DNA from 3 places in the Mesorhizobium sp. CA13 genome. Region 3 is predicted to be linked to each of the others. Evidence: predicted binding sites of a transcription regulator. Region 3 holds the regulator's gene; each other region holds the start of a gene.
The links. The regulator PhoB, encoded in region 3, activates phosphate uptake and scavenging genes when phosphate is short. The targets are predictions, from matches to a motif close to TGTCATNNANCTGTCAT.
Positions count from the first base shown of each region.

Region 1: the regulator PhoB is predicted to act here: its motif matches at 1,680-1,696, upstream of LB566_RS20355 (DUF1045 domain-containing protein).
Region 2: the regulator PhoB is predicted to act here: its motif matches at 2,000-2,016, upstream of LB566_RS17725 (PhoX family protein).

Region 1 covers NZ_JAIUHS010000009.1:88,697-91,972, forward strand. Annotated here, with positions in the region: gene iolE (myo-inosose-2 dehydratase) at 1-507, shown strand, start outside; gene LB566_RS20345 (DUF3329 domain-containing protein) at 548-766, shown strand; gene iolB (5-deoxy-glucuronate isomerase) at 771-1,583, shown strand; gene LB566_RS20355 (DUF1045 domain-containing protein) at 1,735-2,442, shown strand; gene LB566_RS20360 (alpha-D-ribose 1-methylphosphonate 5-triphosphate diphosphatase) at 2,486-3,276, shown strand, end outside.
Region 2 covers NZ_JAIUHS010000007.1:86,498-89,773, forward strand. Annotated here, with positions in the region: gene LB566_RS17725 (PhoX family protein) at 1-1,933, opposite strand, end outside; gene LB566_RS17730 (hypothetical protein) at 2,221-2,715, shown strand; gene LB566_RS17735 (response regulator) at 2,904-3,276, opposite strand, start outside.
Region 3 covers NZ_JAIUHS010000017.1:41,308-44,583, reverse strand. Annotated here, with positions in the region: gene pstB (phosphate ABC transporter ATP-binding protein PstB) at 1-437, shown strand, start outside; gene phoU (phosphate signaling complex protein PhoU) at 463-1,170, shown strand; gene phoB (phosphate regulon transcriptional regulator PhoB) at 1,190-1,879, shown strand; gene LB566_RS27695 (ROK family protein) at 1,887-3,128, opposite strand.

The sequences.
Region 1 (3,276 bases), on a different contig from region 3:
GAATTCGGCGAATGGTGCGCCGAGCAAGGCATGCCGCTTTCCTATCATCACCACATGGCGGCGGTGGTCGAGACCGAGCCGGAGCTCGACGCCTTCATGCGCCATTCCGGAACGGGCATTCCGCTGCTGCTCGATGCCGGCCATCTGGCCTTTGCCGGCGGCGACGTGCTGCGCGCCATCGACAATCATCACAAGCGCATCAGCCATGTGCATGTGAAGGATGTGCGCATGGGCGTGATCGAGAAGCTCGATCGCACGAAGCAGTCCTTCCTCGATGCGGTGGCGCTCGGCGCCTTCACCGTGCCGGGCGACGGCTCGCTGGATTTCGGCGCCATCGTGCAGCGTTTCGCCGACCATGGCTATGAAGGCTGGTTCGTGGTCGAGGCCGAACAGGACCCGAAGAAGAACCCGCCGCTCAAGATGGCGCAGGTCGGCCACAAGGAGCTGATGCGGGTGATGACGGCCGCCGGCTACACGGTCGAGACGCAGGGCTTTCCCGATGTCTGATCGGGTTCTCGCCAGGCCGGGCTTGCTGTAGGTTGCGGCGATGAAAGATTCCGAGCACCCCTTCTTCCGGCCATTGTGGCGGCGTGTCGCCGTCGTCGCGGTCTGCGTCATCTGGTCGATCATCGAGTTCGCGAGCGGCACACCGTTCTGGGGCGTGATCGCGCTGGGCTTCGCCGGCTATGGCGTCTGGCAGTTTTTTTATCTCTATAAGCCGGCCGACGAGAACAAGGCGCCCGCCGAGGTCGAACCGAAGGAGTAATCGGATGTCGAAGCTGCTGGTGAAGGCCGACAAGGGCCATGGCCGTGTCGCCCATGTGACGCCAAAAAGCGCCGGCTGGACCTATGTCGGTTTCGACCTGCATCGGCTGAGGCCAGGCGAAAGTACATCGGGAAAGACGGACGATCGCGAAGTCTGCCTGGTGTTCGTCACCGGCAAGGGCACGGTCAAGGCCGGCGGCAAGGATCTCGGCCTGCTCGGCCAGCGCATGTCGCCCTTCGAAGGCAAGCCATGGTCTGTCTATGTGCCGCAGGGATCGGATTGGTCGGTGACGGCCGATACCGGACTGGAACTCGCGGTGTGCTCGGCGCCCGGCCTCGGCGGCGGCCTGCCGGTTCGCGTGATCGGACCCGACGATCTCGGCCAGGAGGTGCGCGGCAAGGGCACCAATACGCGCTACGTGACCAATATCCTGCCCGAGGGCAAGCCGGCCGATTCGCTGCTGGTGGTCGAGGTCATCACGCCCGGCGGTCACACGTCGAGCTATCCGCCGCACAAGCACGACCAGGACAATCTGCCTGCCGAGTCCTATCTCGAGGAGACCTACTACCACCGCCTCAACCCGCCGCAGGGCTTTGCCTTCCAGCGGGTCTATACCGACGCCGACAAGGACGGCTCCCGCGATCTGGACGAGGCGATGGCGATCGAGGACGGCGATGTCGTGCTGGTGCCCAAGGGCTATCACCCCTGCGCCGCTTGCCATGGCTACGACCTCTACTACCTCAACGTCATGGCCGGCCCGAAGCGGACGTGGAAATTCCACAATGCGCCCGAGCACGAATGGCTGATGAAGGCCTGACCGGCCCGCGGTTGCGGCTGAACCTGTTGGTCCAGATCAGAAAAATCGCCGGCTAAGGACCGGCGGGGTCGATTTGCCTTCGAAAACCCTTCAAAGCTTCGTCAATCCGTCATGGAAATCACCTATGGCAACGGGCTGACGAGGATTTTCGATGCGCTACGCCATCTACTTCACCCCCCGGCAGGACGAAAAATTGGCGCGGATCGCCGCCAACTGGCTGGGCCGTGACCCTTTCGGCGCCGCGACGCGAGCGGTGGAGGCGGTGGGCGATTTGTCGGCGGCGGAAGTCGCCTTCCACACCGCTTCGGCACGGCGCTATGGTTTTCATGCGACGCTGAAAGCCCCTTTCCGGTTAGCGGCCAACGAAACCGAAGCCTCGTTGCGCACAGCGCTCGACGCCTTTGCCGAGGCGACGCCGGTTGTGATGATCCCCCGTCTCGTCGTCAGCCAGATCGACGGTTTCTTCGCGCTGGTGCCGGAGGCGCCATTGCCTCCGCTCAATCGCTTCGCCGATGACGTGGTGCGCGATTTCGACCGCTTTCGCGCGCCGTTGACGGAGGCCGAGATCGAGCGGCGCAACCCGGACTCGCTGAAGCCGGGCGAATTCCGCAATCTCTGCCAATGGGGCTATCCTTACGTCTTCGAGAGCTTCCGCTTCCATATGACGCTGTCCGGCAGGGCCGGGCCACAGGAAAGCCCTCGTCTTCGCCTGGCGATCGAGGGCCTGTTCGCCGAGGTGCTGCGCCAGCCGGTGCCTGTGGACGGGTTGACGTTGTTCATCGAGCCCGAACCCGGCGCCCCGTTCATGGTGCTTTCCCAGCACGCGCTCGGGCGCCGTCCGGCTAGAAAAACCGCCTGAAGCAACAAGCCGTAAGGCCAGAAAAAACCAAGGACTGCCTGAAATGACCGCCGAGACCATTCTGAGCAACGCCCGCATCGTTCTTGCCGACGAGATCATCGACGGTTCGCTCGTGATACGTGACGGTCTGATCGCCGACATATCCGCCGGCGCCGTCCGAGCCGGCGAGGACATGGCTGGCGATTTCATCATTCCGGGGCTGGTCGAGCTTCACACCGATCATCTCGAAGGCCATTATGCGCCGCGGCCGAAGGTGCGGTGGAACCCGATTGCCGCCGTGCTTGCCCATGACGCGCAAGTGGCGACCGCGGGCATCACCACCGTGCTCGATGCCTTGCGCGTCGGCATGGACGAGGATGCCGATCTCAACGCCGCCGACATCCGCAAGCTCGCCGATGCGATCGAGGACAGCGTGCGGATGGATCGATTGCGGGCCGATCATTTCATCCACCTGCGCTGCGAGGTCTCGGCGCCGGATTGCCTCAGGGCCTTCGCCAATTTCGAGACGGACGAACGGGTGAAGCTCGCCTCGCTGATGGACCATGCGCCGGGTCAGCGCCAGTTCGTCAACCTCGAAACCTACGCCTACTACTACCAACGCAAGCTGAAGCTGACCGATCACGATTTCCAGAAATTCTGTGAGAAGCGGATGGGCGAATCTGCGCGGAATTCGGGGCCGAACCGCGTCTTCATCGCCGCCGCCTGCCACGAGCGCGGCATCGTGCTTGCGAGCCATGACGATGCGACGACGGGCCATGTCGACGAAGCCATCGAGCAAGGCGTGCGCGTTGCCGAATTCCCAACCACCGAGGAAGCCGCCAGAGCTTCGAAGGA
Region 2 (3,276 bases), on a different contig from region 3:
TGAAATCGGGCCAGCGCGTCGACGGATCCTCATAATAGGACGGGCGGCCGAACGCCTCCCAATCCTCGCCGCCGTCGCCCGGATGCTGGACGGCGACGAAGGCGGTCTGATCGTCGGGCGCAAACAGCGGCCCGCACATTTCGGCGCCGATCGGCACGCGGAAGAACAGTTTTGACGTCGCGCGCGCCGGCCCTTCGGTGTCGACCGCCCACAGGCCGTCGGTGCGGCCTGTGGCCTTCGGGCCCTGGCCGTCGGTGGCGACCCACAGGCGCCCGGCCGAATCGACCGCGCAATTGTCGGGCATGCCGAACCAGCCATTGGCCGTGGTGGCGGTGGAGAAGGTGGCGCCGACATCGGCAACCGCCGGATCGCCGCACTTCAGGAGCACTTCCCATTTGCCCTTGGTGCCGGCGAAATCGCCGCCATCCTCCGATATCTCGATGATGTGGCCGAAGGCGTTGTCGGCGCGCGGGTTGGCGGCGTCGACCTGGTCGGCTTGGCGCTTGGAATTGTTGGTCAGCATGACATAGACCTTCCCGTTGACACCATTGGGCTGGATGTCCTCGGGACGGTCCATCTTGGTAGCGCCGAGCAGGTCGGCGGCACGCCGCGTCTCGATCAGCACGTCGGCCTGGCCGGCAAAGCCGTTCTGCGCCGTCAGCGGACCGTGGCCGAAGACGATCGGCAGCCATTCCACGGTACCGTCGGCGGCGAATTTGGCGACATGCAGCGTGCCGTCGTCGAGCAGGTTCATGTTGGCGGCACGGTCGTCCGGATTGAAACGGCCCGCGGTGACGAATTTGTAGACATAGTCGAAGCGCTCGTCATCGCCGAGATAGAAGACGACGCGCCCATCCTTGGCGACGATCGATTCGGCGCCTTCATGCTTGAAGCGGCCCATCGCGGTGCGCTTCCTCGGCGTGGATGCCGGATCGTTGACGTCGACCTCGACGATCCAGCCGAAACGGTTGGGCTCATTCGGCTCCTTGGCGAGGTCGAAGCGGTCGTAATGCGCGCCCCATTCATAGGCCCCTTCCGGAATGCCGAGGCGCTTGTAATTGGCGGCTTCCTTATGGCCTTCCGGCAGTTCGCCGGAGAAATAGCCGTGGATGTTCTCCTCGGCCATGACATAGGTGCCCCAGGGTGTGACGCCGCCGGCGCAGTTGTTGAATGTGCCGATGACCTTGGTGCCGGATGGGTCGGCATTGGTCTTGACACGGTCATGACCGGCGACCGGGCCTGACAGCGCCATTTCGGTGTTGGAGGTGATGCGGCGGTTCAACTTGCCGTCGCGCACCACCTGCCACTTGCCGCCTTCCTTGCGGATCTCGACGATGGTGCCGCCATGTGCCGCCATCTCGACGTCGACCTGCTCCTTCGAGAGCGGTGCGAGTTCGGCCGCTTTCTTGCCGTCCTTCTCGACGATCTTGACGATGCCCGGGAACATCAGATGCGGATTGGTGTATTCGTGGTTGACGACCAGCAGGCCATGCTCGGCGGAGCCATCGATCCCGATATAGCCGACATAGTCGTTGTTGTAGCCGAATTGTCTTGCCTGGGCCTCAGCCGACTGTCTGGCCGGGTCGAACTCCGGCGAATCGGCAAACAGCGGATCGCCCCAGCGCAACAGCACGTCGGCATCGTAGCCCGGCGCGACATGGTGCTTGTCGTCGATACCGGCTTCGAGTTCGTCGAACGAAAAGGCCGAACCCTCGGCGGCACGCGCATCGTCGGCGGCCACGAGCGCCAACGGGCCGACGGTGGCGGCGATGGCCGAGACGGCCAGCGAACCTTTGAGGAAGGCACGGCGGGAGAACCGCTCGGCGATGATTTCGCCCATGGTGCTGTTGTCGGTGGGGTTGGGCGCCGGACCTTCATTTTCCTCAAGCAGGCTGGTGCGGAATCTGGCGTCGGGCGAGCGATGGTCGGTCATGGGTCTGCCTCTGGCTTCCTGGATGGCTGGAGCGTGTCACGCGTTTCGACCCCTTATAGACGATCGGTCACACTTTCGTGACATTCGTGCACCCGCCAGCTTGACCGCGAACCTCGCGCCACATCCGGTTTGAAGCTCGGACTAAGGTCCTAGACCGATCGGGGCGAAGGTCCGGATTGCCGCGGCATCGGTCGTGGGCCACTTACACGAACACGCCATGTCGCCGATGGTCGCGTACCTGCACGAGATGGCCTCTGAATTTGCCGGTCCGATCAAGTGAGGGACTGATGCGCAGCTCGATCATGGCTCATTGTTGCTGGCTGACCCTGAGAGCAGTGCCGGCACTGGCGCTGACCATAGCCCCCTATCACCTCGATTTTCACGGTTCCACCGCAGGCATTGCCGCGTCCGGCGCCCAGGCCGCACCTGGTGGGAACGGCGGCAATGGCGGGAATGGGGGTAACGGAAATGGTGGGGGCGGGAATAGCGGCGGCGGCAACAATGGCAACGCCGGTGGCAACAATGGCAACGCCGGCGGTAACGTGAACAATGGCGGCGGCAACAGTGGCAAGGGGAACGGTGCCAACAGCTCCGGCAAGCATGTGAACGCAACAACCGGCGATCGTGTCGAAATAGACGACAACAAGATCGTGGTGCAGCACCCTAACGGCTTCGGCGAAGAGATCGAGAAGGGTCGCTTCAAAATGACCGACGCGCTGGGACGCACGATCGTCGAGCGCCCTGCGACGGCGGCGGATATAAGCCGCCTCAAGGGGTTGTAGAGCGGGCAATAGGCATCGCCCGCTTTACGTGTCACCTCCGCCGCCCCCCGGCGGAGGTGACCTTGTCGCTCCGGCCCCGTATAGGGGCCGTCTTTTTTTGCCCTGGAGCGTTCCGCTGCACCGCGCTTCAGGTTTTCATTTATGCGTGTCGCTATCCCAAACCAGGGATCCCTTGCGGGCGACCAGGATTAGCTGCCGGCCCGATCCCGCGCTTCGCGCATCAGCAGCGCCGCCTCGGTGCGATTGCGCACGTTGAGCTTGGACAGCACACCGGTCATATGATGCTTGACCGTTTTTTCCTGCAGCGCCAGCCGCAGCGCCACTTCCTTGTTGCTCAGCCCTTCCGCCACCAGCTGCAGGATCTCGGCCTCGCGTCCGGTGAGCTGACGCAGGCGGTCCGTCCTGCCGTTGGCCGGCTGCAGCGATTGCAGGTCCGAAAGCAGGCGGGCCGACAGGGTCGGCGACACATAGGTTTCGCCGGCCGCGACACCATGCAGGATTTCGGCCAGCATGCGCGAGCCGACCCCCTTCAGCACATAGCCGCGCACACCGGCGTTCAGC
Region 3 (3,276 bases):
TCGGCGTCAGGCTCTATGAGAAGCTCAGCAAGGCCGAGATGGACGGCCGTGTCGAGCAGGCGCTGAAGCGCGCGGCACTGTGGAGCGAGGTCAAGGACAAGCTCAACGCCAGTGGCCTCAGCCTTTCGGGCGGCCAGCAGCAGCGCCTCTGCATCGCCCGCACGGTGGCGGTGAAGCCAGAGGTCATCCTGCTCGACGAACCTGCCTCGGCGCTCGATCCGCTGTCGACCGCCAAGATCGAGGAACTGATCGACGAGCTGCAGGCCGATTATACGATCGTCATCGTCACCCATAACATGCAGCAGGCGGCGCGCGTGTCGAAGCAGACCGCCTTCATGTATCTGGGCGAGCTGGTCGAGTTCGACCGCACCGAGAAGATATTCACGTCGCCCCGCGAGAAGCGCACGCAGGACTATATCACCGGCCGCTTCGGCTGATCCCAGGCATACGAGGACCAAGATCATGGCCGAACATACAGTCGCAGCCTTTGACGAAGATCTCGGACAGATCAGCAGGCTGATCCGCGACATGGGCGATCTCGCCTCATCGATGGTCGGCGGCGCCACCAAGGCGCTCCTGAATTCCGACAATGCGCTCGCCCAGCGCGTCGTCTCCGACGACGCGATCATGGATGCGCGCCAGCGCGAACTCGACGACCGCGCCATCACGCTGATCGCCAAGCGGCAGCCCATGGCGGACGATCTGCGCCATGTCGTCGGCTCGATCCGCATGGCGGGCGATCTCGAACGCATCGGCGATCTCGCCAAGAACATCGCCAAGCGCGTCGGCACCGTCGGCCTGGCCGCCACGCCGCGCGACCTGTCGCACTCCATCGACGCCATGGCGCAGCTGGTGCTGATCCAGGTGCAGGGCGTGATCGAGGAGTATGGCGCCCGTGATGCCTCGGCGCTAGCCAAGCTGCGTGCCGACGATGAACGCATCGACGTCAAATACACATCGGTGTTCCGCGAGCTGCTGACCTACATGATGGAGGATCCGCGCAACATCACCGCCTGCACGCATCTTTTGTTCTGCGCCAAGAACCTCGAGCGCATCGGTGATCACGTGACCAACATTGCCGAAAATGCCTATTATGTGCTGACCGGCACGCAATTGCCCGCCAATCGCCCGAAGCAGGACGAGACGGCGATGTCGGCGCCAGTGGCGTGACGGCAGGGGTGACCAGTCGATGATCGCGCCACGCATCATGGTGGTGGAGGACGAGGAGCCGCTGGGTGTGTTGCTCCGTTACAATCTGGAATCGGAGGGTTACCAGGTCGAGGTGGTGACGCGCGGCGACGAGGCCGAGATCCGCCTACAGGAGAATGTCCCTGACCTTCTTGTGCTCGACTGGATGGTGCCGGTGGTTTCCGGCATCGAGCTCTGCCGCCGTCTCCGGATGCGGCCCGAGACCGAGCGGCTGCCGATCATCATGCTGACGGCGCGCGGCGAAGAGAGCGACCGCGTGCGCGGTCTCTCCACCGGCGCCGACGACTATCTGGTCAAGCCGTTCTCGACGCCGGAATTCATGGCACGCGTCAAGGCGCTGCTGCGCCGGGCCAAGCCGGAAGTGCTGTCCAGCGTGCTCAAGGTCGGCGATATCGTGCTCGATCGTGAATCGCACCGGGTCTACCGCAAGAAGAGCGAGATCCGGCTCGGCCCGACCGAATTCCGCCTGCTTGAATTCATGATGCGCCATCCCGGCCGCGTGTTCTCGCGCAGCCAGCTGCTCGACAATGTCTGGGGCGAAACGATCTATATCGACGAGCGCACCGTCGACGTGCATGTCGGCCGGCTGCGCAAGGCCGTCAACAACGGCCGCATGCCTGACGTGATCCGTACTATCCGTGGCGCGGGGTATGCGATCCGCGAAGACTAGGGATATGTCACGCAACATTCTCGCCCACGCCTGATTTCGCCTGTGCCCCCGGTGCGAAAATTTCCTGGTCGACGAAGGTCAGCGCGCGCATGGCGCAGCCCTCGCGGATCAGCGGCAGTTCGTTCGGCTCGGTGTCGAAGGAAATCGATTTCGAGTGCTGGCCGCCGGCGGTCTGGGCAATGGCTTCGCGCAGAGCCGGCTCGATCAGGTCGAAGGCGGCGGCGCTGACGCCGACCATGGCGACCGGCGCCGGATCGATCAGGGCGAACAGGCTGCCAAGGCCATAGCCCAGCGCCTCGCCGGCCTTGCGGTAGGCTTCGCGCTCCGGCCCGTCCTTTTCGCGCGCCGAGGCCGCCAGCGCACGCATGTCGGCGTCGCTGACGTCGACGGGCTCGGTGTCCTCGCCAAGCTGCCTCGCGTTGCGCCAGATGGCATAGTTCCCGGCATAGGCCTCGACGCAGCCGCGCCGGCCGCAGCGGCAGAGCGCCCCGCCCGGGCGATGGATCATGTGGCCGAACTCGCCTCCGGATGAATGGGTACCGGTGAACAGTTCGCCCTTCAGCACCAGGCCCATGCCGATGCCGTGCGACAACAGGATGGCGATGAAGTCGTCGCGGTAGCGCCGGGGATCGCGCCAGCGCAGCGCCACCGCCATCATGTTGCAATCGTTCTCCATGGTGGCGGGAATGCCGAACTCGGCCTCCAGTATGTCGGCGAAGGCAATATTGGTCTGCGGCGTGATCGGCGACCACAGCATGGCGCGCGCATCCGTGTCGGTGATGCCCTGGATCGCCAGAGCGATACGGGCGATGCTGGCGACGTCGAGGTCGGGATCCTCGAACCGTCGCCTGACGATGGCTACGCATTCGCCGATCAGCGCCTCGCGCGACAGGGTCAGCGTGTCCAGCCGGCGCTGCTCTTCCGATATCACCTGGCCGGCATAGTCGATGACGGCGACGGAGAGGAAATTCAGCGACAGCACCACGGTCATCACCGCAGCGGCTTCAGGGTTGAGGCTGAGGCCGACCTGCGGCCGGCCGCGTTTCAGCGCACCGGCCTCGCTCGGCTTGCTCTGCGCCAGGATGCCTTCGCCGATCAGGTCGGAGGAGATCGCCGATATGGTGGAATGGCTGAGCCCGGTGGTCGCGGCAATCTCGGTGCGCGAGGGCTGCCCGGCACGGCGCACGGCCGCGATCACCATCGCCCGATTGCGTCGGCGCAGATCGTCGTGGCGGATTCCGACCGACATGTTTCTCGCATCCTCCCGGTCGCCGTCTTCTCTCCCCAGGCCCAGCGACCGCCAAATACTGGCAGAACCGGCCCTGGCTGTCATTATTTATTCCGGAGCTCGAAAAAAATTCACGAGGACATCAAAATACATCAGAATCGACGTTGAC